Regions from separate parts of the Amycolatopsis sp. NPDC051373 genome, predicted to be linked through region 1. Evidence: riboswitches for the same ligand, from Rfam matches in the RefSeq annotation. Region 1 holds a riboswitch; the other holds the start of a gene.

Region 1 (14,688 bases):
GAGGACGAACCACGGCAGCGGCACGGTCCAGGTGGTGGTGAGCGTGTGGGCGGCGGCCGTGGTCAGGTCGGTCATCGCGGCCTTCGTGTGCGAGCGGGCGCGGTCGGCTGAGACCCCGCCGGCGTCGAGCACGGCGTTCTTCAACGCCGGGGTCGCGTCGCCGAGGAACGTCACCAGCGCGGCGGCCGCGCGGGCGCGCAGTTCGAGCGGGCAGACGAACGGGCCGGTGCCGGGGTGGCCGGCCGGCACCTCCGCCGGGTCGAGCACGAGGACGTCGGTCAGCAAGCTCGGCGCGGGCCGGCCGTCGGCGAGCTCCGCGGGCAGCAACCGGGCGGGCGCGGCAGCCTGTGACTTGAGCCACACAGCCTGCTCGCGTTCGCCGATCGCGGCCCGGCGCAGCTTCGCCGCGGCGACCGCTTCACGCAGGCGGTCGTCGGGCGGGTCACCGAGCGCGAGCAGGGGTTCGTACACCCTCAGATACGCCACGAAGGGACGGAGCACCTGAGCATCGTGGCACGCCCACCTGCGCGGATCACCCCCGACAGGCCGGTAACCGGCGTCCGGCGGACACTGTCGCCACCGGCACACCGTGCCACGTCGCATCGAACCCCCGGGACACGGTACGGTGTGACCAGGAAAGAACTGTCGAGACGATGCGGGGCCGCCGATTCCCCCGGCCGCCCCGCCCCTGTGCGAGGGGGTCGAGCCATGGGGCGCGGCCGGGCTAAGGCCAAGCAGACGAAGGTGGCGCGCGAGCTCAAGTACAGCTCCCACGACACCGATTTCGATGCTTTGCAGCGCGAGCTGTCAAGTGATTCCTCGCCCAGCAACGGGCACGAGGACGACAACCGGTACGAGGACCCGTACGACGACGGGTACGACGAATACCGGCGTTGAGCAGACGCGATACGCGAGGGTGGAGTCCGGGCACGGCCCGGCACCACCCTCGCGCGTCGCGTGCTGCCCATTTTCTGTGCCTGCGTGACGAAGGAGCTAGCCGGTGACAGACATTCAGCGAGTCGGCGTGGTGGGTGCCGGGCAGATGGGCTCGGGCATCGCCGAGGTGCACGCCAAGTCGGGTTTCGACGTGGTGATCACCGAGGTCAGCCAGCCTGCTCTCGACGCCGGCAAGGCGCGCATCGAGAGGTCGCTGCAGCGGGGCGTGAAGAACGGCAAGCTGTCGGCCGAGGACGCCGACGCGGCGCTGGGTCGGCTGCGCTTCACCACGGAGCTGGCCGAGTTGGCCGACCGTGACCTCGTGATCGAGGCGATCCTCGAGCAGGAGCAGGCCAAGGTCGACGTGTTCGGGCAGCTCGACAAGATCGTCTCGCGGGAAGATGCGATCTTCGCGTCCAATACCTCGTCGATCCCGATCGTGAAGATCGCCATGGCCACGAACCGGCCACAGCAGGTCGTGGGCATCCACTTCTTCAACCCCGTGCCGGTGCTGCCGCTGGTGGAGCTGGTCCCGTCGCTGCTCACGGGCGACGACACGGCCCGCCGCGCCGAGGAGCACGCCGGGGCGCTGGGCAAGACGGTGATCCGCGCCCAGGATCGCGCCGGCTTCATCGTCAACTCGCTGCTGGTGCCCTACCTGCTCTCGGCGATCCGCATGGTCGAGTCCGGCTTCGCCACCGCCGAGGACATCGACCGCGGCATGGAGCTCGGCACCGCCCACCCGATGGGCCCGCTGCGCCTGTCGGACCTCATCGGCCTCGACACGGTGAAGGCCATCGCGGACTCGATGTACGACGAGTTCAAGGAGCCCCTCTACGCGGCCCCGCCGCTCCTGCTGCGCATGGTCGACGCGGGCCTGATGGGCAAGAAGTCCGGTCGGGGCTTCTACACCTACTGATTTTCGACGGGCTCGACGAGGCCGGGCGTTCGCTCAGGGCCGGGTGAACGCCGCTCGCCGAGCCGCTCGGCGCAGGATCGTGAGGATGGCCGGGCCCAGGACCAGGATCGCGACGAGGTTGGTGATCGCGCGGCCCGTGTCCCAGCCGAGCGTGGACGTCAGCACGGTGAAGACGAGGAACCGGTGCAGGTTGGCGCCCAGCGGCGCACCCGGCACGAAGTCCAAAGCCGACGTGCCCGCCAGGAACGGCCAGGTGAACATGCTCATCGCGAGCCCGTAGAAGTACGCGGCCACCACACCGTAGGCGGCGAGCAGCGCGATTTCCCAGCGGCCGCGCACGCCCCGCGGGAGCAACCCCGCACCCAGGCCGACCAGTGAAGACGCGAGCATCTGGAACGGCAGCCACGGCCCGACGCCGCCCGTGAGCAGCGCGGACGCGAAGAGCGAGGTCGCGCCCAGCACGAAGCCGAAGCCCGGGCCGAAAACGCGGCCGGCGAGCACGAGCAGGAAGAACACCAGCTCGATGCCGCCCGTGCCGGCGCCGAGCGGCCGCAGCGCCGCGTCGACGGCGGACAGGACGCCGAGCAGGGCCAGGGCCTTCGCGTCGAGACCGCCGCTGGAAAGTTCGGCGAGCACGATCAGGATCAGCACCGGCAGCGTCGCCATGAAGATGAACGGCGCGTCGGCGGTGTGGCCCGAAGGCGGCGTGGACACGAAGAGCGGCCAGCAGAACATTGCCAGGCCGAGTGCCACGGCAACCACGAGCACGGCGGCGGTTCGCAGCCGGATCCGCACGGCCGGGCCGAGGAAGTCGGTCACCTCAGCGCCTGCTCGACCTCGGCGACCGTCAGCCATTCCTGCGGCGCCAGGACCTTCGCGACCTGCGGTGCGAACGCCGGGGACGACACGACGACGTCGGAGGTCGGGCCGTCGGCCACGACCTCGCCTTCGGCCAGCACCACCACGCGGTGCGCGGCCACGGCGACGAATTCGACGTCGTGCGTGGCCAGCAGGATCGCGTGACCTTCGGCCGCCAACGCGGCCAGCACCGAGGCGAAGTGGCGCTTCGCGGGATAGTCCAGGCCGCGCGTGGGCTCGTCGAGCAGGACGACGGGCGGCGCGGCCGCCAGCTGCACGGCCAGCACGAGCGCGAGCCGCTGTCCTTCCGAGAGGTCACGAGGGTTCGCATCCGCGGAGACATCCGAAACCAGCCGGTCCAGCAACGCCCGGGCCGTGCCCGCGGCGGCGCCCGATTCGACGTCCGCCTGCCGGCACTCGGCGGCCACGGAGTCGAGGTACAGCAGGTCGGACGGCGTCTGCGGCACCAGACCGACACGCGACCGCGCCGCCCGCGGCCGCACCGAAGCCGGGTCCGCCCCCAGCACGTCGACGGTTCCACCCGAGCGCGGCCCACTGCCCTGCAGCGCCCACAGGAGCGAAGACTTGCCGGACCCGTTGCGCCCCATCAGCGCAACGACCTCGCCCCGGCCCAGCCGCAGGTCCACCCCACGCACGGCCATTACGCCCCCGTAGCGCACCTGCACCCCCTGCGCGGTGAGCGCGTCCTCCGTAGGCACGCCGGCCGCGGCAGGGCGGGTCACCGACGAGAGCCGCTCCCGCAACGGCCCGGCCCGCCGCCGCGCGTCCCGCACCGAGAGCGGCAGCGGCGACCACCCCGCGAAGCGGCCGAGCTCCACGATCGGCGGCGCCACGTCGGCGTCCGCGACCACCTCCGCCGGCGGTCCGGACCGCACGGAACCGTCGCCGGGCAGGTAAAGCAGCCGGTCGGCGTACTGCGCCACGCGCTCCATCCGGTGCTCCGCGACGACGACCGTCGTGCCGAGGTCGTGGACCAGCCGCGTGATCGCGGCCAGCACCTCCTCGGCGGCCGTCGGGTCGAGGGCGGACGTCGGCTCGTCCAGCACGAGCACGCGCGGGTGCGCCGTGAGCACGGACCCGATCGCCACGCGCTGCTGCTGGCCGCCCGAAAGCGTCCGAAGTGGACGGTCGCGCAGCTCGGCGATGCCCAGGAGGTCGAGCGTCTCCTCGACGCGCTTGCGCATCACGTCGGGCGCCACGGCCAGCTGCTCCATCGCGTATGCGAGCTCTTCCTCGACGGTGTCCGTGACGAACCCGGCGAGCGGGTCCTGCCCCACGACGCCGACCACCGAGGCCAGCTCACGCGGCAGGTGCGTGGCTGTGTCCAGGCCGTCGACGAGCACGCGCCCGGCCAGGGTCCCGCCGGTGAAGTGGGGCACGAGCCCGTTGATGGCGCCGAGAAAAGTCGACTTGCCGACCCCCGTGCGCCCGGCCACGAGGCACAGCTCGCCTTCCTCCACCACGAGGTCGACGCCGCGCAGCACCGGCGAGGAAGCTCCGTCGTAGGTGACGGTGACCTGTGAAAACTCGATCATCGAGCCACCTCGGCGACGGGCAGTGGCCGCGGCGCGAGCCAGGCCGGCAACGCCGCGATCAACACGGCCAACGCCGGCAGCAAGGGCAACGTCGGCCAGCTCGGCGGGCTCACCGACGTGGCCAGCTGCGCCGGCGAGGAAGCCAGCAGCAGCCCCGCCGACGCGACCCCACACAGCACCACCAACGTCTCCGGCAGCCGCCACGGATCAGGCCGGTACGCCGTCCGCCGGATCCGCCGTCCGCCCAGCACGAACCCGGCGGACGCCACGGCCAAGCCCGCCACCAGCATGGGCACGCCGAGCCAGCTCGACGACCCGTCGAGCACCCCGTACACCCCGACGGCGACCCCGAACAGCCCCGCGAGCACGCAGGTCGCGATCAGCACCCGCACGCGCGGCGCGAGGTAGCCACGCCGGCCGTAGCCGCGCGAGTCCATGGCCGCCGCCAGCAGGAGCGAGCGGTCCATCGCGTCGGCGAGCACCGGCACGAAAACCCCCTTCACGAACCTCAGCCCCCGGCCGCGCGCCGCCCGCAGCCGTCGCGCGCGCCGCACCCGCTGCACGCTCTCCACCAGCTGGGGCGCGACCGAAAGCGCCACCGTGACGGCCGTGCTGACCTCGGCCAACGCGCCGGGCACGGCCTTGAGCAGGCGTTTCGGGTTGGCCAGCGCGTTGGCGGCGCCGACGCAGAGCACGATCGTGGCCAGCCGCAGCCCGTCGTAAAAGCCGCCGAGCAGCTCCTCCGCCGACGTCGGCCCCAGCAGCTCGATCCCGGCGGCCGCGGCGGGCAGCGGGATCGTCGGCAGCGTGAAGAGCACGTGGCCGCCGTCCTCGCCGCCGCTGAGGATGCGGAACAGCACGCGCGACACCACGATCACGCCCGCGACCAGCGCGTACACCCGAAAAGCCAGCGCCCACGGCGCGTCGCCCCGGCGGTTCACCACCACGAACCCGGCCACGGCGATCACCAGCGCGAGCAGCAGCGGGTTGGTGGTGCGGCTGGCGGCGACGGCGAGCGCGAGCGCCCACACCCACCACGCGCCCGGGTGCAGAGCCCGCGCGTTACCGGGCAGCACGCCTGCGCCGCAGCCCGACGACCACACCCGCGACGACGAGCACCGCGATCACGACGAGCCCGATCACCAGGCTCCACGGGAAACCGCTGCCGCCGGAATCCGTGGCCGCGGCCGCGGGCGCAGGCACGTTGGCCTTCCGCACCGGCGCCACCCGCGGCGGCGGGTAGTCCTGGAAGGACTTCTTGTGCGCGAACGACCAGCCCTCGAAGCTCCCCGCCGGCGGCTTCCAGCCCTGCACGCCGACCTGGCTCGAAGCCCACTTGCCACCGTCGGTCGCCGTCCAGAAGCTCCACGACGCGCTCTCCGGCGGCATCCCCGAGCACGACTGGTCGGCCGGTTTGCCCTCGATCTTGCAGATCAGCGCGAGGCCGTACTTGCCGACGCCCGCGATGTCGAGGCCCGCGTTCTGCATGGCCGCCACGCCGTCGGCCTGCGGCCCGGGCGCGCAGCGGATCAGGGTGTCGCCACCGAGGTCCTGGAAGTCGACGACCACCGTCACGCCCGTGGCGTCGGGGCAGTACCCCGCGGCGCCCTTGCCGGGCACGGTCGCGGTGGCGGGACTCGCACCGGACAGACCGGCGGTGACCAGGAGCGCGGCCACGGCAAGGAGCCGGGCAGAAAAGACAGGGAACAACCGCATCGTTGATGAACCTCGCATCGAATCGGACCACGGCGGGCGATCCGGCTCACGGCCGCACGGGCGGCCGCTCACGGTTGCGGGTCAGCGCCGGATTCCCACCGGCTTCCCCCGATCGTGGTGTACAGCTGACCGACGTTAACCCACCGGAGGTACCCGCCGGAAGCGGCGCCGGACACACTTACACTGCCGGGCGTGGACGTCGGACAGCTGCGCATCGGCCTCGTCGGAACCGGTCCCTGGGCGACCACGGTGCACGCGCCGGGCCTGACCGAACACCCCGGCACCGAGCTCACCGCCGTGTGGGCGCGCCGCATCACCAGCGCCCGTCCGCTGGCCGAGGCCCACGGAGCCGTCGGCACCGACGACCTCGACGAGCTGTTCTCGCTGGTCGACGCCCTCGCCTTCGCCGTGCCGCCCGCCGTGCAGGCGGAGATCGCGACGCGCGCGGCCGAGGCCGGCAAGCACCTGATCCTCGAGAAGCCGATCGCCGCCGACCTGGCGAGCGCCCAGCGGCTGGCCGACGCCGTGGACAAAGCCGGCGTCGCGTCGCTCGTGATGCTCACGCTGCGGTTCTCCCAGCAGACGCGCGAGTGGCTCGACGGCCTCGCCGCCTCGGGCGGCTGGCGCGGCGGTGGCGCGCGCTGGCTGTCGGGCGCGCTGCTCGGCGGGCAGTACTCGACCTCGGCCTGGCGCCTCGACGCGGCCGGTGGCGCGCTCGCCGACATCGGCCCGCACGCGTTCGACCTGCTCGACGCCGCCCTCGGCCGCATCACCGACGTGCTCGCGGCTCACCGTGGCCCCGACGACCTGTGGCAGCTGATGTTCGCCCACGAGGGCGGCGCCACGAGCACCGCGACGCTGTCGCTGCGACTGCCGGTTCAGCCGAGCGTGGTCGAGGTCGCGGTCTACGGCGAGCACGGCTACCGGACGCTCGGTCGCAAACCGGGCACCGCCGGGGAGTCCTACACGGCACTGCTGGACGACTTCGCGGCCATGGTCGCGAGTGGCACGACCACGCATCCGTGCGACGTCCACCGTGGCCTGCACCTGTCCGCGCTCATCGGGAAGGCGCGCGAGCTCGCCGGGTAGTACACAGGCTCGAACCCTTGATTTCCGTTGTGAAACAAGGCTTTTCACCAAGTCGGCGAAATCCTTCCACAGGGTTGTCCACAGCATCCACTATGGACGGTCCGCGCCTCGACCGAACCACGGGAAGCCGTTTCGCGCCACCGGAAAGATCACCGAATAGTGCGGCCCGCTGAGCATGCCGACTCGAACCGGCAATGCGAAGGTTGATCTTGGGAGGGCGGGAAGAAGCAGTTCAGAGGGGTTCGAGAAGGGAAGCGCATGGGCGCCTTGCTGCGCGCTTTCTGGGGGATCATCCCGATCACGGCCATCGCGTTGCCGTACGCGCTGCTCTGCTGGCCCTTGCTCGCCGCGCGGAGGCGGCGAAGAAGCAGCATCAGCCTCGGCCACGCGTCGGCGACCGCGGCCGTCGACGTGACGGCGGTGACGATCGGCGCGCTCGTGCTCTGCCTGGTCATCATGCCCGTCGGCGCCGCTTCGGGGAGCACCCTCGATCTCGTGCCCGGTGCCGACCTCGCCGCCGCGCTGTCCGACGACGGATCGCTTTGGCAAGTCGTCGGCAACCTGCTTCTCCTGTGCCCGCTGGGCGCGCTCGTGCCGCTGCGCCTGCGCCGGCTGCGGTCGATCAGCCGGATCACGCTCACCGCCTTGAGCGCGTCCGTGCTGGTGGAGGTCACGCAGTTCCTCATCCACAGCGGCCGCGTGACCTCGACCGACGACGTGCTGCTCAACACCATCGGCGCCACGCTCGGTGCCGCCCTGACCCGCCGCGGCTGGCGCTACTTCGACGTGGTGCCCGTGGTCGCGATCCCGCAGCAGGTGCGGCGGACCGTCTGCAACGCGCCTGTCCGCCTGCGCGTGCCGCGTTCGGTGTGGGACACGCGCTACGCCGGGATCGGCCACCGCGAACGGCGCTGAGTTAAATCGGTTGCCCCAGCTGGGACACTGGAAGCTCTCGGATCTTCGGACGAAGGAACGCCTATGTTTGCTGCCGCTGCTCGCGACGGCCGAGGTCAAGCCTGACGCGAGCCCGTCAGCCGTCCTCCCATGCCCTGCCCTTCTCGGCAGCGCGCGTGGGTCTCCTTCGACCCCGAAAGGGATCACCCAGCATGTCCGCCCTTCAGGCGCATGTCCGTGCCACCGCGCCCCGAGGCCGTGACGTCGAACGGATCGGCCCGTTCCTCGCGACCTTCTCCCGCACCACCGGCCACCCGATGCTCAACTACGCGATCCCCGATGACGGCGCCGGGCCGTCACCGGCGGAGATCACCGCGCTGACCGAGGCGTACGCGGGCCGCGGCCTGCAGCCCCGGCTGGAGTTCTTCACCGAAGCCGCGCCCGGCCTGGAGGACCTCCTCGTCGCGCAGGGGTACTCGCTCGAGCGGCGCATCCCGCTCATGACCTGCACCCCGGCCGACTTCGTGGACCACCCGGCACCCGCCGGGATCGTGCTCCGTGTTCCGGAGACGGACGCCGACCTGCGCAGCCTGCGTTCGGCGCAGAACGTGGCCTTCGGCGAGTCCCCGGAGGTGTCCGACGCCGAACTGGCGAGCACCCGCTCGTTCGGCGACCGCGCCGTGCGCGCCGAGGACACCGCGACGGGCGCGGTGATCGGCGGCGGGTTCGCGCTGGACATCGTGGACGGCGCGGCCGAGATCGCCGGCATCGCCGTCGCCGAGGCCTACCGCCGCCGGGGAATCGCCGCGGCGATCACGGCGCATCTCACGCGTCTGGTCCACGAGCGAGGTGGCCCCACGGCCTTCCTCACCCCGGGCGATCTGGGCATCGCCACGGTCTACCGCCGCGTCGGCTACCAGCCGGCCGGCGAGTGCGTGCACCTGTCGGTGAGCTAGTCGTCGAACCGGCCGCCGCGGCCGCGTTTCACGTCGCTGCGGCGCTTCTTCGCGGCCAGGCGGCGTTCCTTCGAACCCCGGGAGGGTTTGGTGGGACGCCGCTTGGCCGGCGGCGGCGCCGAAGCCTTGATCAGCAGGTCGGCGAGGCGTTCACGCGCGGCGTCGCGGTTCTGCAGCTGCGAACGCTGCTCGCTGGCCGCGATGGTGATCACGCCGTCGACCAGGCGACCCGCCAGCCGCGCCACGATCCGCTCGCGCAACGACTCCGGGATCACCGCCGACCGCGCGACGTCGAACGAGAGCTCCACGCGCGAGTCGGTGGTGTTCACGCCCTGCCCGCCCGGTCCGGACGACCGGGAGAAGCGCTCGCTCAACTCGGCCGCCGGAATCACGAACCGGGAGCCGACCACCACGTCCTCTGCTACTGATGCCACGCTGTCCAGTCTTCCAGCCGCGACAACCGCGTTTCTAGAACCTCGGGTGGTCGCCCGAGAGCACGGCGCGCGGGCCGTCGGGGTTGTCGGCCGGCTGCACGTCGCCGAGGATCCACGCCGGCACGTGGCGCGCGGTCAGCACGGCCAGCGCCCGGTCGACGTCCTCGGCCGACACGATCGCGACCATGCCGACGCCCATGTTGAACGTCTTCTCCAGCTCGGCGCGCTCGACCTTGCCGCGCTGCCCGATCAGGGCGAACACCGGCGCCGGCGTCCACGTGCCGCGCTCCAGCCGTGCGACGAGGCCCCGCGGCATCACGCGCGCGAGGTTGGCCTCGAGGCCGCCGCCGGTGATGTGCGCGAACGTGCGCACCTCGGTCTCGGCGGCCAGCGCCAGGCAGTCCTTGGCGTAGATCTTGGTCGGCTCCAGCAGCTCCTCGCCGAGCGTGCGGCCGAACTCCTCGACGTGCCCTTCGAGCGGCATGCGCGCGATGTCGAGCAGCACGTGGCGGGCCAGCGAGTAGCCGTTGGAGTGCAGGCCCGAGGAACCCATGGCCAGCACGACGTCACCCGGGCGCACCTTCTCGGGCGTGAGCAGCGCGGACGCCTCGACCACGCCGACGCCGGTGGCCGACACGTCGTAGTCGTGCTCGCCCATCAGGCCCGGGTGCTCGGCCGTCTCGCCGCCGAGCAGGGCGCAACCGGCCTGCACGCAGCCTTCGGCGATGCCGCCGACCAGCGCCGCGATCTTCTCCGGGATGACCTTGCCGACCGCGATGTAGTCCTGCAGGAACAGCGGCTCGGCGCCGGTCACGACCAGGTCGTCGACGACCATGGCCACCAGGTCGATGCCCACGGTGTCGTGCTTGTCCAGAGCCTGCGCGACCGCGATCTTGGTGCCCACGCCGTCGGTGGACGACGCGAGCACCGGCTCCTTCCACTTGTCGAGCTTGAGCGAGAACAGCCCCGCGAACCCGCCGACACCACCGCGCACCTCGGGGCGGGTGGCGCGCTCGGCGTGGGGCTTGAGCAGCTCGACGGCCTGGTCACCGGCTTCGATGCTGACACCGGCGGCTGCGTACGTGGCGCTCGTGGACTCGCTCACGGAAGCGGACTCCCTACTGGACAAATCTGACTAGGGACGCCGGACGGCGTCTTCGGCACCGTACCCGGCCGGGCTGACCGGAGTCGCTTTGCCATTGACCGAATCCATGCTTTCCAGCAGGTGCTTGCCGATCAACGCGTCGTCCGGCAGGTCGATGGGGTATTCGCCGGAGAAGCACGCGGTGCACAGGCGTGACTTCGGCTGCTCCGAGGCCGCGACCAGGCCGTCGAGCGAAATGTAGCCCAGCGAGTCGGCTCCGATCGAGCGGCGGATGCCGTCGAGGTCGACGCCGTTGGCCACGAGCTCGGCACGCGAGGCGAAGTCGATGCCGTAGAAGCACGGCCAGCGCACGGGCGGCGAAGCGATCCGCACGTGGACCTCGAGCGCGCCGGCCTCCCGCAGCATGCGCACGAGCGCGCGCTGCGTGTTGCCGCGGACGATCGAGTCGTCGACCACGACCAGGCGCTTGCCGCGGATCACGTCCCGCAGTGGGTTGAGCTTCAGCCGGATGCCCAGCTGGCGGATCGTCTGCGACGGCTGGATGAACGTGCGCCCGACGTAGGCGTTTTTCACCAGACCGGTGCCGTACGGGATACCCGAACCCTGCGCGTAGCCGATCGCGGCCGGCGTGCCGGACTCCGGCACGGGCATGACCAGGTCGGCGTCGGCCGGGTGCTCGCCGGCGAGCCGGCGGCCGATCTCCACGCGCGTGGCGTGCACGCTGCGGCCGGCGATCGTGGTGTCGGGGCGGGCGAGGTAGACGTACTCGAACACGCAGCCCTTGGGCTCCGGGTTCGCGAACCGCGACGAGCGCAGGCCTTCCGCGTCGATGGCGATGAGCTCACCCGGCTCGACCTCGCGCACGAACGACGCGCCGCAGATGTCCAGCGCGGCCGTCTCGCTCGCCACGACCCAGCCGCGCTCCAGGCGGCCGAGCACGAGCGGGTGCACGCCGTGGGGGTCGCGGGCGGCGTAGAGGGTGTTCTCGTCGGCGAAGACCAGGCAGAACGCGCCCTTCAGCGTCGGCAGCAGCTCCATGGCCGCGGCCTCGATGCCCTTGTCGGCCGCGTTGGCGGCGAGCAGGCCGCAGACGAGGTCGGAGTCGCTGGACGAGCCGGTGAGGCCCGCGTGCGGCTTGAGGCCGGCGGCCTTCGTGCGGTCGCGCAGCTCGGCGGTGTTGACGAGATTGCCGTTGTGTGCGAACGACAGGCCGCTGCCGGTGGCCGTGGTGCGGAAGATCGGCTGCGCGTTCTCCCAGATCGTGGCGCCGGTCGTGGAGTAGCGGCAGTGCCCGACAGCGATGTGGCCCTGCAGCGACTGCAGCACCTGCTCGTCGAACACCTGGCTGACCAGGCCGAGGTCCTTGAAGACCACGATCTGCGAGCCGTCGGAGACCGAGATGCCGGCCGCCTCCTGCCCGCGGTGCTGCAGCGCGTACAGGCCGTAGTAGGTCAGCTTCGCGACCTCTTCCCCGGGAGCCCAGACGCCGAAGACGCCACACTCCTCGCGGGGTTCCGGTTCGGGCTGGTCAGGACGGGCGGAGGGGTCGGAAACCACCGAGGTGCTCCCAAGAAGACGTGGGCGGGCCAAGTCCAAGTGTAAGGGGTGTTAAGCCGGGTCTGGCCGTGCGCGACGTGGTTCTCCCCACTTCACGGGCTTGTGACGACCGCTCCAGGGAGAGCAGTGCTCGCGTTGTGGATCCCGATTCTCGGCCCCGAACGTGAACCAGGCCCCGCACGACGTGGCTGTCCACATCGCACGGGGCCTGAAGATCAAGGGTGTCTCAGCGGGCCGCGAGCCACTTCGAGGTGCCACCGCGCCCGGGCACCCAGCACCCCTTGGCGGGGGCGAGCGCCTTGGTCTCCTCATCGGGGAGCGCGAGCACTTCGGTCAGCACCTCGGCGACTTCACCGCGGCGGCGCCACAGCCACTTCTCGGGCTCGAAGACGTTGTCCTCCGTCCCCGGCACCCGCGTGGCGACCGCGTCGTCCTCGGCGTTGAGCCGGACGACGTCCACCACGTTGTCGTGGACCCGCACGCCGACCACGGCTTCGAACTCGCCGTTCGCGTCCGTCTGGTGCACGAACTGGTACCCGCGGCCGATGAGCTCCTGGAGACCGGTTTCGACGGTCTCCAGCGCGTCAGCCGAGGACATCGTCGAATTCGCCGTCCTTCGCGCCGGCGAGGAACGCGGCCATCTCCGCACGGGTGTATACGAGCGCCGGACCGGTCGGGAAGCGGGAGTTGCGCATCGCGATCTCGCCGGATGCCAGCGGAGCGACCTCCACGCAGTTGCCCACAGCGCCGCTGTAGCTCGCCTTGCGCCACTGGGCGCCGGTCAGACGGTCGGCCGGAATGCCGTTCTCGAACCGCTCAGCCATGATCCCCACCTTCCGGGACGGTGAAAAGCTCAGGAATCTGCACGTGCATCTACCTGTGACTGGGACGCTAGCACGCGCTCATGCAGCGGTAAATGCACGTGCAGAAGTTTCTGCAAGTTTCTCACTGCGTGACGACAGACTTCAGTAGAAAGTCCCGGTCGGACGATTACATCACCACTCGAAGGGGTGAAAAATCACGCTGGGTCGCTGTTGACGCCAGGAAAGTGGCGCTGAGCGAAAGCTCGACCCACCGGCGACCTCAGCGGGTGAATAGCCGCGACGGCGTGTGAGCGCCGAAATTTCAGTGACCGCCGGTTCGACGCCCTGCGGGCGCCTCGACGCCCTGCAGAGTGACATGACGCGGCACCCTCGCGACGCGGCTGAGGACCCCTCAGCGGCTCAGGCAGACCACGAACTCGGCGAGACTCAGATCTCCGCGCGGCGCTTGGCCAACCGAGCCCGGCTGCGCTCCGGCGTCTCCGCGTCGACAGCCAGCAGGTCGAGCGCGCGGCCGTACTTTTCGATCTCGTCGCGCTTGTCGAGGTAGTGGGCGCCCGTGAGGTACTCGACGTAGGCGATGTTCGGCAGTTCCGACTCGGCGAAGCGCAGCAGCGTGAAGGCGTGCTCGGCCGACAGACCGCTACGGCAGTACGGGAGGACCTGCACCGACACGTGCGGCAGCGTGGTGACCTCGAGCAGGTACTCGAGCTGCTGCTTGAACACCTTCGGCCCGCCGATCGGCCGGTAGAGCACCGACTCGTCGAGGACCGCCCACAGGCGGGGCGCGTCGGGCCTGGCCAGCAACTTCTGGCGGCGCATGCGCAGGGCCACGAGCTGGTCGACCTTCTCGTCGGCCATCTCGGGGCGGCCGTGGCTGAAGATCGCACGCGCGTAGGGCTCGATCTGCAGCAGGCCGGAGACGAACAGCGGTTCCCAGATCTGGATGCGCGACGCGGCTTCTTCCAGACCGACGAGGTCGGTGAACCAGCCGGGCACGGTATCGCCGAACTTGCGCCACCAGCCGGCCTCGTTCGACTGCGTGACCATGTCGAGGAAAGCGCGACGCTCTTCGTCGTCCGCGACGCCGTACATGGTGAGCAGGTCGGCGACGTCGCGTTCCTTGAAACCGACGCGGCCGAGCTCGAGGCGGGAGATCTTGGACTCGGAACCACGGATGTTGTAGCCCGCTTGCTGACGCGTGATCCCGGCTTCCTCACGCAGCTTGCGCAGCTGCGAGCCGAGGATCATCCGGCGCGCAGTCGGGCCGAGACTCTGCTCGCCACCGGACGCGTTCACCGCGTTCATGACCGGGACCTTCCGTACGCCGCTCGTTTACCTGGGGGATTCCAGCCCGACTACCCAAAGTACACGTACAGAGCCAACCCGTATAGCACGGCTCGGCACGCGTCGGGTTTGTCGTCACGATTCTACGGAGAGTCGGCCCCCGACGACACAGTCAGGTGAGTAATCACCGGTCAAGACCCCCAGGTGGTCAGAGCCGGACCACGGGGAGCCAGTGTGAAAGGTCGGCCCGCGAGCCCGAGGCCGTCACGCGCGCCGCGTCGAGGGCGCTGGGCCAATCGAGAAGGCCCGTCGCCAGCTCGAGCCACGTGCGGGGGTCGGTTTCGATCACGTTCGGTGGCGTTCCCCGGGTGTGGCGGGGACCCTCGACGCACTGCACGGCGGCGAACGGCGGCACGCGCACTTCGACGCTGCGCCCGGGCGCGTCGGCGGCGAGCGCCTTGAGGCTCAGCCGCACCGCGGCCGCCAGCTCGGGCCGCGCCGGATCCGGCCCGTCACCTCGCAACCAGCCCGAAACGGCCAGCACCGCCGCCCGTAACTCA
Region 2 (14,688 bases), on a different contig from region 1:
GGCCGACTTCGCACTCGGCCACGCGAACAGGAACCGCGGGTCGTAGGCGCGCCCGCACATGCCGTAGTGCCCGGCACCGTAGGACGATCCCATGAGGACGGACAGGTGCGGCACCTTCGAGTTCGACACGGCGTTGATCATCATCGCGCCGTGCTTGATGATGCCGCCCTGCTCGTACTCCTTGCCGACCATGTAGCCGGTAGTGTTGTGCAGGAAGACCAGCGGGGTGTCGATCTGGTTGGCCAGCTGGATGAACTGCGCGGCCTTCTGCGACTCCTCGCTGAACAGCACGCCCTGTGCGTTGGCGAGGATGCCGACGGGGTAACCGTGGATGTTCGCCCACCCGGTGGTCAGGCTCGACCCGTAGAGCGGCTTGAACTCGTCGAAGTCCGACCCGTCGACCACGCGGGCGATCACCTCGCGCGGGTCGAACGGCACCTTGAGGTCACTCGGCACGATGCCGAGCAGGTCCTCGGGATCGAACAGCGGCTCGGCGTACCCGGTCCGAGGCGCCGGCCCCTTTTTGTGCCAGTTGAGCCGCTTGATGATACTGCGGCCCAGCCGGATCGCGTCCTGCTCGTCGGCCGCGAGGTAGTCGGCCAGGCCCGACGTGCGGGCGTGCATTTCGGCGCCGCCCAGCGACTCGTCGTCGGACTCCTCGCCGGTAGCCATCTTCACCAGCGGCGGCCCGCCGAGGAACACCTTCGCGCGTTCCTTGACCATCACGACGTAGTCGGACATGCCCGGCAGGTACGCGCCGCCGGCGGTCGAGTTGCCGAAGACCAGCGCGACGGTGGGTACCTTCGCGGCCGAAGACCGCGTGAGGTCGCGGAAGATCCGCCCGCCGGGGATGAAGATCTCCTTCTGCGTCGGCAGGTCCGCGCCGCCGGACTCGACGAGGTTGATCACCGGCAGCCGGTTCTGCGCCGCGATGTCGGCCGCGCGGAAGCTCTTCTTGGTCGTCCACGGGTTGCTCGCGCCGCCCTTGACCGTCGGGTCGCTCGCGGAGATCAGGCACTCCACGCCCTCGACCACGCCGATGCCGGTGATCACACTCGCGCCCACGCGGTAGTCCGAGCCCCACGCGGCCAGCGGCGAGAGCTCCAGGAACGGCGAGTCCTCGTCGATCAGCAGCTCGATGCGTTCGCGCGCCAGGAGCTTGCCGCGCTTGCGGTGGCGCTCCACGTACTTCTCGCCACCGCCGGCCACGGCCTTGGCGTGCTCGGCGTCGATCTCGGCGAGCTTCTCGAGCATGGACTCGCGGTTCGCGGCGAACTCGCCGGCCCGTGTGTCCACGACAGACCTCAGTGCGGTCATGCGGTGTATCCCAATCGCTTCGCGGCCAGGCCGGTGAGGATCTCGGTGGAACCGCCGCCGATGCCGAGGATGCGGACGTCGCGGTAGTGCCGCTCCACTTCGGACTCGCGCATGTACCCGAGCCCGCCGTGCAGCTGCACCGCCTCGTTCACCACCCATTCGGCGGCTTCGACGGCGGTGTTCTTGGCGAAACAGGCTTCGGCGATCACTTCTTCGCCGGAGACGTGGCGCACGGCGGTCTGGCGCGTGTACGTGCGCGCGACGTCGGTCTTGCGCGCCATCTCGGTGAGCTTGTGCTGCACGACCTGGCGCGAGATGAGCGGCCGGCCGAACGTCTCCCGCAGCCGGCACCAGTCGAGCGTGAGGTCGAGCGCGCGCTGCGCGTGGGCGTAGGCCTGCACGGCGAGCGAAAGCCGCTCGGTCACGAACTGGGTGGCCACCTGCGCGAAGCCGCTGTTCGCGCCGCCCACGAGGTTCTCCACCGGCACCCGGACGTCCGCGTAGGACAGTTCGGCGGTGTCGGACGCGGCCCAGCCCATCTTCTCCAGCTTGCGCGACACCGTGAACCCGGGCGTGCCCCGTTCGACCACCAGCAGCGAGATGCCGTGCGCGCCCTCCCCACCCGTGCGGACGACCGTGGTCACGAAGTCGGCGCGGCAGCCTGAGGTGATGAACGTCTTGGCCCCGTTGACCACGTACTCGTCACCCTCGCGCACGGCGGTGGTGCGGATGCCGGCGACGTCGGACCCGCCGTCGGGCTCGGTGACGGCCAGCGAGCCGATCTTCGTGCCCGCGAGCGTCGGGCGCACCCAGCGTTCGACCTGCACCGGGTCCCCGGCCTCGGCGATGTGCGGCACGGCGATGCCGCACGTGAACAGCGACGCGAACAGGCCGCCGGAGCCGCCCGCGTAATGCATCTCCTCGGCGACCACGAGTGCGTCGAGGTAGTTGCCGTCGCCGCCGCCCACGGACTCGGGGAACGCGACGCCGAGCAGCCCGAGGTCCCCGGCCTTGCGGTGCAGCTCGCGCGGCAGCTCGCCCGCGCGTTCCCAGTCGTCTAGGTGCGGCAGCACGTCCTTCTCGACGAACCGCCGTACGGTCGCGCGCAGCTCCTTGCGCTCCGGCGTGGCGAACGGGTTCACGGTCACAGCAGCGCCTCCGGCACGTCGATCTCGCGCGCCCGCAGCCATTCGCCGAACGCTTTGGCCTGCGGGTCGAACCGCGCCTGCGAGGCCACGCCCTCGCCGAGGATGTCCTCGACCACGAAGTTCATCGCCCACAGGTTCGGCAGCAGGTGCCGGGTCACCGGCAGCTGGGCCGTCTCGGGCAGCAGGAGGCGGAACTCGGCGACGGTGAGCCGGTGCACGAGCCAGCGCCACGCTTCTTCCGAGCGCACCCAGACGCCGAGGTTGGCACTGCCGCCCTTGTCACCACTGCGCGCGCCGATCACGCGGCCGAGCGGGACGCGGCGGACCGGCCCGTCCGGCAACGGCTCGGGCAGCGCGGGTTCGTCCACTTCGGTCAGTGCGAGAGTCTTGGCGGACGGTGCTATGTCGACACGTCGACCATCAGTGAGCACCGCGATGTGCGGTACCTCGGCAGCGTCCACGAAGGCCGCCGAGTAGACGCCGTAGGGCGACGCGTCCGAAGGCGGAGCGGTCACGTGGAAGCCGGGGTAGCTCGCGAGCGCCAGCTCCACCGCCGCGCCGCTGAACGCGCGGCCGGCGATCTTCGGGTCCGCGTCCTTCACCGTGACGTGCAGCAGCGCGCTGGCTTGTTCCTCGGTGTCGGCGTCGCGGTGGTCCGTGCGCGCGAGCGTCCAGCGGACCTCGGCGGGCGGCTTGCGTTCGAGCGCCGTCTCCAGCTGCTCGCGCACGAGCGCGGCCTTCGCCTCGATGTCGAGGCCGGTGAGCACGAACGTGGTCTCGTTGCGGAACCCGCCGAGCCGGTTCAACGCGACCTTGAGCGTGGGCGGCGGGGCCTCGCCGGTCACGCCGCTGATGCGCACGCGGTCGGGGCCGTCCTCGGCGAGGGTCAGCGTGTCGAAGCGTGTGGTGACGTCGGGGTTCGCGTAGCGGGCGCCGGTGATCTCGTACAGCAGCTGCGCGGTGACCGTGCCCGTGTTCACGACCCCGCCGGTGCCGGGGTGTTTCGTGATGACGCTGGACCCGTCGGCGTGGATCTCGGCGATCGGGAACCCCGGCACGCCGATCGGCTGCTCGCGGAAGAACGCGTAGTTGCCGCCGGTCGCCTGCGCGCCGCACTCGATCACGTGCCCCGCGGCGACGGCGCCAGCCAGCGCGTCGTGGTCCTCGCGCGTCCAGCCGAAGTGCGCGGCGGCGGGCCCGACGATCACCGAAGCGTCGGTGACCCGGCCGGTCACGACCACGTCGGCGCCGGCGTTCAGGCACTCGACGATGCCCCACGCACCGAGATAGGCGTTGGCGGTCAACGGTTCCTTGAAGCCCAGTTCGTCGGCGCGCCCGATCAGGTCGTCACCCTCGACGTGCGCGATCCGCACGTCGACACCGAGCTTCGCGGCCAGCTCACGCAACGCCGTCGCCAGGCCCGCGGGGTTGAGGCCGCCCGCGTTGGCGACGATCTTCACGCCTTTTTCCTTGGCCAGCGCCAGATTCTCCTCCATCTGGCGCAAGAAAGTCTTGGCGTAGCCCCGTTCGGGGTCCTTCATCCGGTCGCGCCCGAGGATGAGCATGGTCAGCTCGGCGAGATAGTCGCCGGTGAGCACGTCGAGCGGGCCGCCGGTCAGCATCTCGCGTACGGCGGAGAACCGGTCGCCGTAGAAGCCCGACGCGTTCCCGATCCGGATCGGTGCCCGGTTCACGCGGCTCATGCGAACTGCCCCGGCTTCCGGCCGCCACCGGGTGGACCGGCGAACGCCTGCGCGATGGTGAGCCATTCTTCGACGTCGGCGCCGGTCGCGACCAGGTCCGTGTCCGCGGGGTGGCGCCGCTGCGTGATGACCAGGCAGAAGTCCACGGCGCTGCCGGTGAGCCGCTGCTCGGCGTCCTCGGGCCCGAACGCCCACGTCGTGCCGTCCGGCGAGGCCAGCTCCACGCGGAACTCCACGGGAGGCGGCGCCAGGGAGTTGAGCTTGAAGGCGAAGTCCCGCGTGCGCGTGCCGAAGCGCGCGATGTGCCACAGCCGGCCGGTCGGCTCGCGGGCCAGCCCCAGCGCGTCGAACACGTCCTGGCCGTGGGCCCAAGTCTCCATCATCCGAGCGGTGGCCATGGACGCGGCGCTCATCGGCGGGCCGTACCACGGCAACTTCTGTCCGGCCGGCACGGCGGCGAGCGCTTCGGACAGCGCCGCCCGCCCGGCGCGCCATTGCGCGAGCAGCTCCTCCGGCGGCGTGGCGGCGCCTTCCTCGGCGGCGAGGTCGACGTAGTTCTCCCCCACGCTCAGCAGGTGCTCGACCTCGGCTTGCCACTCCTCGGGCCGGGCCGCGGCGATCAGCGCCTTCGAGTCCGTCCAGGCCAGGTGCGCGATCTGGTGCGCGACGGTCCACCCTTCCGCCGGCGTCGGCCTGACCCACCCCTCGGGCGGCAGCCCGGCCACCACGTCGTCGATCGCCTGCGATTCGGCCGCCAGATCCCCGAGGATCACGCCGAGATCAGCCATCCTGCGCCTCCATGCGTCCTCTTGTAAGCACTACGCGCTCAGGCCCACCCTCGCACCCCGACCGAGGAAAAATCAAGCGCGCCTGATTGTTTCCTGCCCGATCGAGCGCGGAGCCACTATTGACGCATTGCCAGTAGAACACCGTTGTCCTACCGTTCCAGCCATGAGCTCCTACGCGGACATCACCTACGAGGTCGCCGAGCGGATCGCGACGGTCAAGCTGAACCGGCCCCAGGCGCGCAACGGCTACACCGTGCGGATGGCCGACGAGCTGAGTGACGCCATGGACCGCGCCGACCGCGACGAGGACGTGCGCGTGGTCGTGCTCACCAGTACCGGCAAGGACTTCTCCGTGGGGGCCGACCTCTCGTCCGGCGGGTTCGACTTCGAACTCGGCGAGGGCCCTCCCGACGGCTGGCAGGAGCCGGCGGGCCGCTGCTCCAAGCGGATCTTCACGATGAACAAGCCCGTGATCGCCGCCCTGCGCGGCGCGGCGGTGGGCGGCGGGATCACGATCACGCTCTCCTGCGACTACCGATTGGCCGCCGACGACTCGAAGTTCGGCTTCGTGTTCACCCGCCGCGGGATCTACCCCGAAGGCGGGTCCGCGTGGTTCCTCCCCCGGCTCGTCGGCATGGGCACGGCCGTGGACTGGATGGTGAGCGGACGCGTCTTCGGCGCCGAAGAGGCGTTGCGGAAGGGGCTGGTGCACAGCGTCCACCCGCCGGAGGCCGTGCTGGACAAGGCTTACGAGCTCGCGCGCGACCTCGTGGCCGGTACCGCGCCCGTGTCGGTCGCCGTCACGCGCCAGCTGCTGTACCGGATGGCGTCGGCCCCGTCGCCGTTCGAGGTGCACGAGGTCGACTCGAAGCTGATCGGCGGATTGGCGACCAATCCGGACGCGGTCGAAGGCGTGTTGTCGTTCCTGCAGAAACGCCCACCGGAGTTCAAGCTCCGCGTCGACCACGACCTGCCGGACCACCTGCCCTGGATCGAGGAATGACCACCTACCCGCCCGAACCGTGGCACCTCGCGGGCCAGGCGCAGCTGTCCGTGTGGCTGCTCCCGGCCGGCAAACTGCCGGAACTGCCCGAAGGCGTCGAACCCGTCACCACCGGCGGCCAAGCAGCGGTGTTCACCGCGTGGATCGGCTACCGCGCGCCCGGACAGCTGAGCTACCACGAGCTGCTCGCCGCTGTTGCCGTGCGCGGCGGCCTCACCGCGTCGATCACCGACATCTGGGTCGACAGCGAGGCCTCGCTCGCGGGCGGACGCGAGCTGTGGGGCATCCCGAAGGACCTCGCGACACTCGAGTTCAGCGGCGACCGTGAGTTCACCGCGGCCACCGGCGACGACTGGATCGCCACCGCCGCGTTCTCCCGCCGCGCCGGGCTGCCGGCCGCGCTGCCCGCGCGGTTCGAGATCGCGCAGACGCTCGGCGGGCGGCTCAAGCGCAGCCTGGTCACGTCGCGTGCGAAGCCGCACGCGGCCGCCGCCGACTGGTCCGTGAACCCCACCGGACCGCTCGGCTTCCTGGCCGGACGTCGCCCGATCGTGAGCGCGAGCCTGCGCGACTTCACCCTCCTCTTCGGCGGCTGAACCGCCCCGACCAGCCGCTCTGAGTGATCGACTAACCCGCGAGGGTGAGCCCGCGACACGCCACCCCTTGGGGCACGTGCGAGCCCGAACCCCTAGATGTAGTCTCTGTGGACCGGCAGCCCCCAGCGACGGGGAGACCGCTCAGGAAGGGCAGCCGGGCCGATTTGAGAAACAGCAGCGCACGGCCTTGTGAGGCCGTGCGCCGATGAAGCGCGCCCATTTTCGACTTCGTTGGAGACCCGCATGTCAGTGGAAACCGGTCAGCGTCCGCCCTCGTCGGCGGACTCGGCTCCGAGCGCGGTCCGCGTGATCCGGCGCGACGGCAGTGTGTCGCCGTTCGACGCCGGCAAGATCAGCGTGGCCCTCACCAAGGCCTTCCTCGCCGTGGAGGGCGGCGACGCGGCCGCTTCCTCGCGCGTGCACCACGTCGTCGCCGAGCTGACCGAGCAGGTCGAGGCTTCCCTGCTGCGCCACGCCGGCCCCGAGCCCGCCCTGCACATCGAGCAGATCCAGGACCTCGTCGAGCTCGCCCTGATGCGCGGTGAGCACCACAAGGTCGCCCGCGCTTACGTGCTCTACCGCGAGGAGCGGTCGAAGGCCCGCGATGCCGCCACGCCGGCGCCCGCCGAGGCCGCGATCAGCGTCAAGGGCACCGACGGCTCGCTGCGGCCGCTCGACTGGGCCCGCGTGTCCCACGTGGTGGGCGAGGCCGTGGCCGGGCTCGAGGACGTGTCCGCCGAGCCGGTGCTGGCCGAGGCCAAGCGCAACCTCTACGACGGCATCAGCGCCGACGAGCTCGCGCTCGCGCAGATCATGGCCGCCCGCGTGCTCGTCGAGCAGGAGCCGAACTACTCGTACGTGAGTGCGCGGCTCCTGCTGGACAAGCTGCGCGGAGAGGCCCTGAGCTACCTCGCCGGCCGCGCGCGCCTGGCCAGCCAGGACGAGATGACCGCCGAGTACCCCGCGTACTTCCGCGCCTACCTGCGCCGCGCGGTCGAGCTGGAGCTCGTCGACGGCGAGCTGCTCACGTTCGACCTCGACAAGATCACCGCGGCCATCCACGCCGAGCGTGACCTGGACTTCGGGTTCCTGGGCCTGCAGACGCTGTACGACCGGTACTTCCAGCACCACAACGGCACGCGCTTCGAGCTGCCGCAGGCGTTCTTCATGCGCGTGGCCATGGGCCTGGCCATCCGCGAGGACGACCGCGAAGCCCGCGCGATCGAGTTCTACGAGCTGCTCTCCACGTTCCACTTCATGGCCTCGACGCCGACGCTGTTCAACTCGGGCACCACGCGCGCCCAGCTCTCGTCGTGCTTCCTGACCACTGTGGACGACGACCTGGACTCGATCTTCCAGGCGTACAAGAACAACGCGCTGCTGGCCAAGTACTCGGGCGGCCTCGGCAACGACTGGACCCCGGTGCGCGGCCTCGGCGCCCACATCAAGGGCACCAACGGCCAGTCGCAAGGTGTCGTGCCGTTCCTCAAGATCGCCAACGACACCGCCGTCGCCGTGAACCAGGGCGGCAAGCGCAAGGGCGCGGCGTGCGCGTACCTCGAGACGTGGCACGTGGACATCGAGGAATTCCTCGACCTGCGCAAGAACACCGGTGACGACCGCCGCCGCACGCACGACATGAACACGGCCAACTGGGTGCCGGACGAGTTCCTGCGCCGCGTGGAGGCCGACGCGCAGTGGACCCTGTTCTCCCCCAACGAGACGCCGGACCTGCACGACCTCTACGGCAACGCGTTCGCCGAGCGCTACCGCGAGTACGAGGCCGCCGCCGACCGCGGCGAGATCAAGGTCTTCCGCCGCCTGCGCGCCGTCGACCTGTGGCGCCGCATGCTGACGATGCTGTTCGAGACCGGCCACCCGTGGATCACGTTCAAGGACCCGTGCAACCTGCGCTCGCCGCAGCAGCACGTCGGCGTGGTGCACTCCTCGAACCTGTGCACCGAGATCACGCTGAACACCAACATCGACGAGGTCGCGGTCTGCAACCTCGGCTCGGTGAACCTGCTCAAGCACGTGACGCCCGCGGGCCTCGACACGAAGCGCCTCGAGAAGACCGTGCGCACCGCCGTGCGCATGCTCGACAACGTGATTGACATCAACTTCTACACGATCCCGGAGGCGCGCCGCTCCAACCTGCGCCACCGCCCGGTGGGCCTGGGCATCATGGGCTACCAGGACGCGCTGTTCGAGATCGGCGTTCCGTTCGCTTCGCAGGAGGCGGTGAAGTTCGCCGACCTGAGCATGGAGCACGTGTCCTACTACGCGATCTCCGCGTCGACCGACCTCGCCGAGGAGCGCGGCCAGTATCAGACGTTCGAGGGTTCGCTGTGGAGCCGCGGCATCCTGCCGATCGACTCGATGCAGCTGCTGATCGACGCGCGCCAGGGCGACGCCCTCGCCGTCGACACCTCCACGACGCTGGACTGGGCGCCGCTGCGCGAGCGAGTGAAGACCGTCGGCATGCGCAACTCCAACGTGATGGCGATCGCGCCGACCGCGACGATCTCCAACATCTCCGGCGTCGGCCAGTCGATCGAGCCGCTGTTCCAGAACCTGTACGTGAAGTCGAACATGTCGGGCGACTTCACCGTGGTGAACCCGCACCTGGTCAAGAGCCTCAAGGCCCGCGGTCTGTGGGACGAGGTCATGGTCAGCGACCTGAAGTACTTCGACGGCAGCCTCGGCCAGATCGACCGCGTGCCGGACGACCTCAAGGCGCTCTACGCCACCGCGTTCGAGATCGAGTCGAAGTGGATCGTGGACGCGGGCTCGGTCCGGCAGAAGTGGATCGACCAGGCGCAGTCGCTGAACCTCTACATCGCGGCGCCGAGCGGGCGCAAGCTCGACGAGCTGTACCGCTACGCGTGGCACAAGGGCCTCAAGACCACGTACTACCTGCGCGCGCAGTCGGCGACGCACGTGGAGAAGAGCACCCTGCGCGGCACCGACGGCAAGCTGAACGCGGTCTCGGCCGCCCCGGCCGCCGCCGCTGCTCCGGCCTCGACGCCGGTCCCGGCGACTGCGCCCGTGCCGTCGCCCTCGGCCGCTGTCCCGGCGAGCCCCGCCGCGGCCGTGCCCGCCGCGGTCCCGGCCGCCAAGCCCGCCGAGCCGAAGGAAATGCCGAAGGTCGACGACATCGACTTCGTCGCCACCGAAGGCGCCGCCTGCCGCATCGACGACCCCGACTGCGAAGCCTGCCAGTGACCTCCTCGCCGGCGGTGCGACCGGCGCGAACCGGCCGCACCGCCGGCGAGCCTTTTCTTGGAGCCTCTTGATGACCAACGTGGAGACCACGGACGCCACCGGCCTCGGCGAGATCGAGGTCGGCGCCGCCCGGATCAACGTCGACGACAAGCGCATGATCAACGCGCGCGCAGACGTGAACCAGCTGCTGCCCATGAAGTACCGCTGGGCGTGGGACAAGTACCTCGCCGCATGCAACAACCACTGGATGCCGACCGAGGTCGCCATGCAGGCCGACATCGCGCTGTGGAAGTCGCCTGACGGCCTGACCGAGGACGAGCGCCAGATGCTCAAGCGCAACCTCGGCTTCTTCGCCACCGCGGAGTCGTTGGTGGCCAACAACATCGTGCTCGCCGTGTACCGCCAGATCACCAACCCCGAGTGCCGTCAGTACCTGCTGCGCCAGGCGTTCGAGGAAGCCGTGCACACGCACACCTTCCAGTACATCTGCGAAAGCCTCGGCCTGGTCGAGGGCGAGCTGTTCAACATGTACCGCGAGGTGCCGTCCATCTCCGAGAAGGACGCGTGGGCGCTCAAGTACACGCAGAACCTCGAGAACCCGGACTTCGAGACCGGCACGCCGGAGGCCGACCAGGCGTTCCTGCGCGACCTCGTGGCGTTCTACGTGATCTTCGAGGGCATGTGGTTCTACACCGGCTTCGCGCAGATCCTCTCGCTCGGGCGCCGCAACAAGATGGTCGGCATCGCCGAGCAGTACCAGTACATCCTGCGTGACGAGTCGATCCACCTGAACTTCGGCATCGACTGCATCAACCAGATCAAGATCGAGAACCCGCACCTGTGGACCGAAGAGTTCCAGGCGGAGATCCGGCAGATGCTGCAGGACGCGTGCGAGCTGGAAGTCCGCTACGCGCGCGACACCATGCCGCGCGGCATGCTGGGCCTCTCGGCGCAGCTATGCGAGCAGTACATGCACTTCATCACCGACCGGCGCGCCCAGCAGATCGGCCTCGCGCCGATCTTCGGGGAGACGGAGAACCCGTTCCCGTGGATGTCGGAGGCGATGGACCTGAAGAAGGAGAAGAACTTCTTCGAGACCCGCGTGATCGAGTACCAGTCGGGCGGCGCGCTGGACTGGGATTGATCACAGCGGACTGATCCCGGACTCTGGGACCGGGGCGCGGCTTGTGCCGCCCGCAACCCCGACCCGCTAGGCTCGGCCACGCCACAGGTTCGCCAGGGCGTGGCCGGGCTTTTTTCGGTCGTGCCGGTGAGGCAACAGGGAATCCGGTGTGAATCCGGGACTGCCCCGCAGCGGTGAGTGGGAACGAAAGCCGTCACCACGATTTCGTGGTCAAGCACTGGGCGCGAGCCTGGGAAGCGACGGCGAGTAGGCGCGAGGTCGACGCCCACGAGTCCGAAGACCTGCCCGTGGCACGTGCGCCGACGGCGTGCGTGAGTCCGGGCCCCGTGGGACACGGCCTGACCGAACGCGGCTCTCGCGTGTCCGGGCTCGTTGGCGAGCTCGCGAGGAGAGAGCCTGTGACCACCATCGGCACCACCATCCTGGGATACCCGCGCATCGGCCCGGCCCGGGAGCTCAAGCGCGCCCTGGAGCGCTGTTGGGCGGGCACCACCGGCGAAGCGGAGTTGCTCGCCACCGGCCGCGAACTGCGCGCACGGACCTGGTCGCGACTGCGCGACGCCGGGCTGGAGTCGATCCCGTCCGGCACGTTCTCGCACTACGACCACGTGCTCGACACCGCCGAGCTGTTCGGCGCGCTGCCGGAGCGCTTCACGCGCCTCGGCCTCTCATCGCTGGACACGTACTTCGCCGCCGCGCACGGCGTACAGGACGAGCCGGCGCTCGAAATGACGAAGTGGTTCGACACCAACTACCACTACCTCGTGCCCGAACTGGGCCCCGGCTCGCGCTTCACGCTGTCGTGCACGAAGCCCCTCGACGAGGTGCGCGAGGCCCGGGAGCTGGGGATCGAGACGCGGCCGGTACTCGTCGGGCCGGTCACGTTCCTGCTGCTCAGCAAGGCGACACAACCGGATTTCGCACCGTTGGAGCTGCTCGACGAGCTACTGCCCGCATACGCGGAGCTGCTCGCCGCGCTGAAGGCCGAGGGCGTCGAGTGGGTGCAGCTCGACGAGCCGGCGTTCGCCGGTGACCGCACCACGAAGGAGCTCAACGCGCTGACCCGCGCGTACCACGTGCTGGCCAAGGCCGAGGACCGGCCGAAGCTGCTCGTCGCCGGGTATTTCGGCGGGCTCGGCCGCGGGCTGGGCGTGCTGGCCCGCTCCCCCGTTGAGGCGCTGGCCGTGGACCTCGTCACCGACGAGTCCTTTGTGGACGCTGTGGCCGCGGAAGGCGCGTTGCGCGACAAGGAGGTGCTCGCCGGCGTCGTCGACGGGCGCAACGTGTGGCGCACCGACCCGGACCGGGCGCTGGAACGCGCCGCGCGGCTGGCCAGCACCGCGCGGCACGTGAGCGTCTCGACGTCGTGCTCGCTGCTGCACGTGCCCTACGACGTCGAGGCCGAGACCCTCGATTCACGACTCGGGAGCTGGCTCGCGTTCGCCGACCAGAAGGTCGCGGAGGTCGTGCTGCTCGGGCGGGCGCTGCGCGGCGAGCCGGTGGACCTGTCGGCGGCGCGGGCGGCCGTCACTGACCGCGCGACAAACCCGGCGGACGCGGCCGTGGGCAAGCGGCTGACGGCGCTGAAGCGCGAGGACGCCGTGCGGGAGCCGTACGAGCAACGGGCGGCCGTGCAACAGGAATCCCTCGGCCTGCCGCCACTGCCGACCACCACGATCGGCTCGTTCCCGCAGACCACCGACGTCCGCAAGGCGCGCGCCGCCCACCGTGCAGGCACGCTCGACGAAGCCGCGTACGTGGCCCAGATGCACGCCGAGATCGACCGCGTGGTGCGGCTACAGGAGGAGCTGGGCCTCGACGTGCTGGTGCACGGCGAGCCCGAGCGCAACGACATGGTGCAGTACTTCGCCGAGCAGCTCGCCGGGTTCGCCTCGACCGAGCACGGCTGGGTGCAGTCCTACGGCTCGCGCTGCGTCCGCCCGCCGATCCTCTACGGCGACGTCTCGCGCCCGCGGCCGATGACCGTGCCGTGGGCGCGGTACGCGCAAAGCCGCACGGACAAGCCGATCAAGGGCATGCTCACCGGCCCGGTCACGATCCTCGCGTGGTCGTTCGTGCGCGACGACCAGCCGCTCGCGGACACCGCCCTCCAGGTCGCGTTCGCGATCCGCGACGAGGTGGCCGACCTCGAAACCGCGGGCGTGCGCGTGATCCAGGTCGACGAGCCGGCCGTGCGCGAGCTGCTGCCGCTGCGCGCGGCCGGGCGCGAGTCCTACTTCGACTGGGCGGTGCGGGCGTTCCGCGTCGCGACGGCCGGAGCCGCCGAGGGCACCCAGATCCACACGCACATGTGTTATTTCGGAGTTCGGCGAGGTGCTCTCGGCGATCGACGGCCTCGACGCCGACGTGACCAGCATCGAAGCCGCGCGCTCGAAGATGGAGGTGCTCGCCGACCTGTCGGCCGGCGGGTTCGCGCGCGGCGTCGGCCCCGGCGTCTACGCCATCCACTCGCCCCGCGTGCCGGGCGTCGAGGAGGTCGCGGACCTGCTGCGCACGGCGGTCGCCGCCATGCCGGCGCACCGGCTGTGGGTGAACCCCGACTGCGGCCTCAAGACGCGCCGCTACGCCGAGGTGGAGCCCGCGTTGCGCCACCTCGTCGCGGCGGCCCGCCAGGTCCGCGCCGAGCAGGACTGAACAACCCGTAGATCCGGTGCCGGGCGGCGCGAACCACCGCCCGGCACCGATCTACGTCAAGGATCACCCGGATGGAGCCGGCCGAAGGTATTGTCATTCGGTCAACAGCGCGGCACGGTGGAGGTCGGACCGGGGTTCCGCCAGCGAAGGCAGGTCGCCATGACGAGCGCAGTCGGCAAAGTCGGCAAGGTCGGCAAGGTCGCCGAGAGCCTGCGTGAGCGCGTGCCCACGCTCACGTCCATGCCGCTGCCCCGCACCGTCGACCAGCGCTGGCAAGCGGCCACCTACCCAGTGCGCGAACTCGCGGCGCCACCCGCGGGTAGCGGCCTGAAGCCGGTGCTCGGCGACGACGGCCCGCCGGTCGTGGGCCACGCGCTGGAGATGATGCGCTTCGGCCTGGACTTCAGCTTCAGCCGCTACGAGAAGTACGGTCCCGTCTCGTGGATGGGTGGCTTCGGCCGCCGGATCGTCTCGCTGTCCGGCCCCGAGGCCACGCAGATCGCCCTGGTGAACAAGGACAAGGCGTTCTCGCAGGAGGGCTGGAAGTTCTTCATCGAGAAGTTCTTCGACCGCGGCCTCATGCTGCTCGACTTCGGCGAGCACCACCTGCACCGGCGGATCATGCAGAGCGCGTTCACGCGCGAGCGGCTCGTCGGCTACGTCGGGCAGATGGGCCCGGCCCTGCGCGCCGGCGTCGAGGCGTGGCCCGGCGGCACGCGGCCGCGGCTGTACTGGGCGCTCAAGCAGCTCACCCTCGACGTGGCGACGCGCGTGTTCATGGACATGCACTCGCCCGGCGACGCGATGCGGATCAACCGCGCGTTCGTGAACACCGTGCGCGCGGGCACGGCGCTGGTGCGCTACCCCGTGCCCGGCGGCCGCTGGTCCGCCGGCCTGCGCGGCCGGCGGCTGCTGGAGCGCTACTTCGGCGAGACCCTGCCGGAAAAGCGCCGCGCGGGCGGCGACGACCTGTTCGCCGCGCTCTGCACCGCCACCACCGAGGACGGCGACCGGTTCACCGACGCGGACATCGTGAACCACATGATCTTCCTGATGATGGCGGCGCACGACACCACGACCATCACCAGCAGCGCCATGGCCTACTACCT

What was found. Region 1 has a riboswitch for cobalamin ahead of AB0383_RS10625 (hypothetical protein). Riboswitches for the same ligand answer to the same signal wherever they lie in the genome.
Region 2: it holds a riboswitch for cobalamin, as region 1 does, so the genes downstream of both, metE (5-methyltetrahydropteroyltriglutamate--homocysteine S-methyltransferase) here and AB0383_RS10625 (hypothetical protein) in region 1, are expected to answer to the same signal.

The regions. Positions count from the first base shown of each region.
Region 1 covers NZ_JBFBAE010000005.1:15,934-30,621, reverse strand. The annotation lists gene AB0383_RS10655 (hypothetical protein) at 1-501, opposite strand, end outside; gene AB0383_RS10650 (DUF3073 domain-containing protein) at 709-897, shown strand; gene AB0383_RS10645 (3-hydroxybutyryl-CoA dehydrogenase) at 1,001-1,855, shown strand; gene AB0383_RS10640 (ECF transporter S component) at 1,889-2,674, opposite strand; gene AB0383_RS10635 (ATP-binding cassette domain-containing protein) at 2,671-4,269, opposite strand; gene AB0383_RS10630 (CbiQ family ECF transporter T component) at 4,266-5,342, opposite strand; gene AB0383_RS10625 (hypothetical protein) at 5,332-5,946, opposite strand; cobalamin riboswitch at 5,999-6,134, opposite strand; gene AB0383_RS10620 (Gfo/Idh/MocA family oxidoreductase) at 6,178-7,074, shown strand; gene AB0383_RS10615 (VanZ family protein) at 7,333-7,989, shown strand; gene AB0383_RS10610 (GNAT family N-acetyltransferase) at 8,181-8,924, shown strand; gene arfB (alternative ribosome rescue aminoacyl-tRNA hydrolase ArfB) at 8,921-9,337, opposite strand; gene purM (phosphoribosylformylglycinamidine cyclo-ligase) at 9,393-10,463, opposite strand; gene purF (amidophosphoribosyltransferase) at 10,494-12,020, opposite strand; gene AB0383_RS10590 (hypothetical protein) at 12,247-12,618, opposite strand; gene AB0383_RS10585 (DUF397 domain-containing protein) at 12,605-12,844, opposite strand; gene AB0383_RS10580 (helix-turn-helix transcriptional regulator) at 13,271-14,149, opposite strand; gene AB0383_RS10575 (sterol carrier family protein) at 14,337-14,688, opposite strand, start outside.
Region 2 covers NZ_JBFBAE010000010.1:223,081-237,768, reverse strand. The annotation lists gene AB0383_RS20885 (carboxyl transferase domain-containing protein) at 1-1,317, opposite strand, end outside; gene AB0383_RS20880 (acyl-CoA dehydrogenase family protein) at 1,314-2,507, opposite strand; gene AB0383_RS20875 (acyclic terpene utilization AtuA family protein) at 2,462-4,168, opposite strand; gene AB0383_RS20870 (TIGR03084 family metal-binding protein) at 4,165-4,956, opposite strand; gene AB0383_RS20865 (enoyl-CoA hydratase-related protein) at 5,120-5,959, shown strand; gene AB0383_RS20860 (acetoacetate decarboxylase family protein) at 5,956-6,555, shown strand; gene AB0383_RS20855 (ribonucleoside-diphosphate reductase subunit alpha) at 6,799-9,780, shown strand; gene AB0383_RS20850 (ribonucleotide-diphosphate reductase subunit beta) at 9,851-10,924, shown strand; cobalamin riboswitch at 11,013-11,228, shown strand; partial or broken gene metE (5-methyltetrahydropteroyltriglutamate--homocysteine S-methyltransferase) at 11,323-13,579, shown strand; gene AB0383_RS20840 (cytochrome P450) at 13,739-14,688, shown strand, end outside.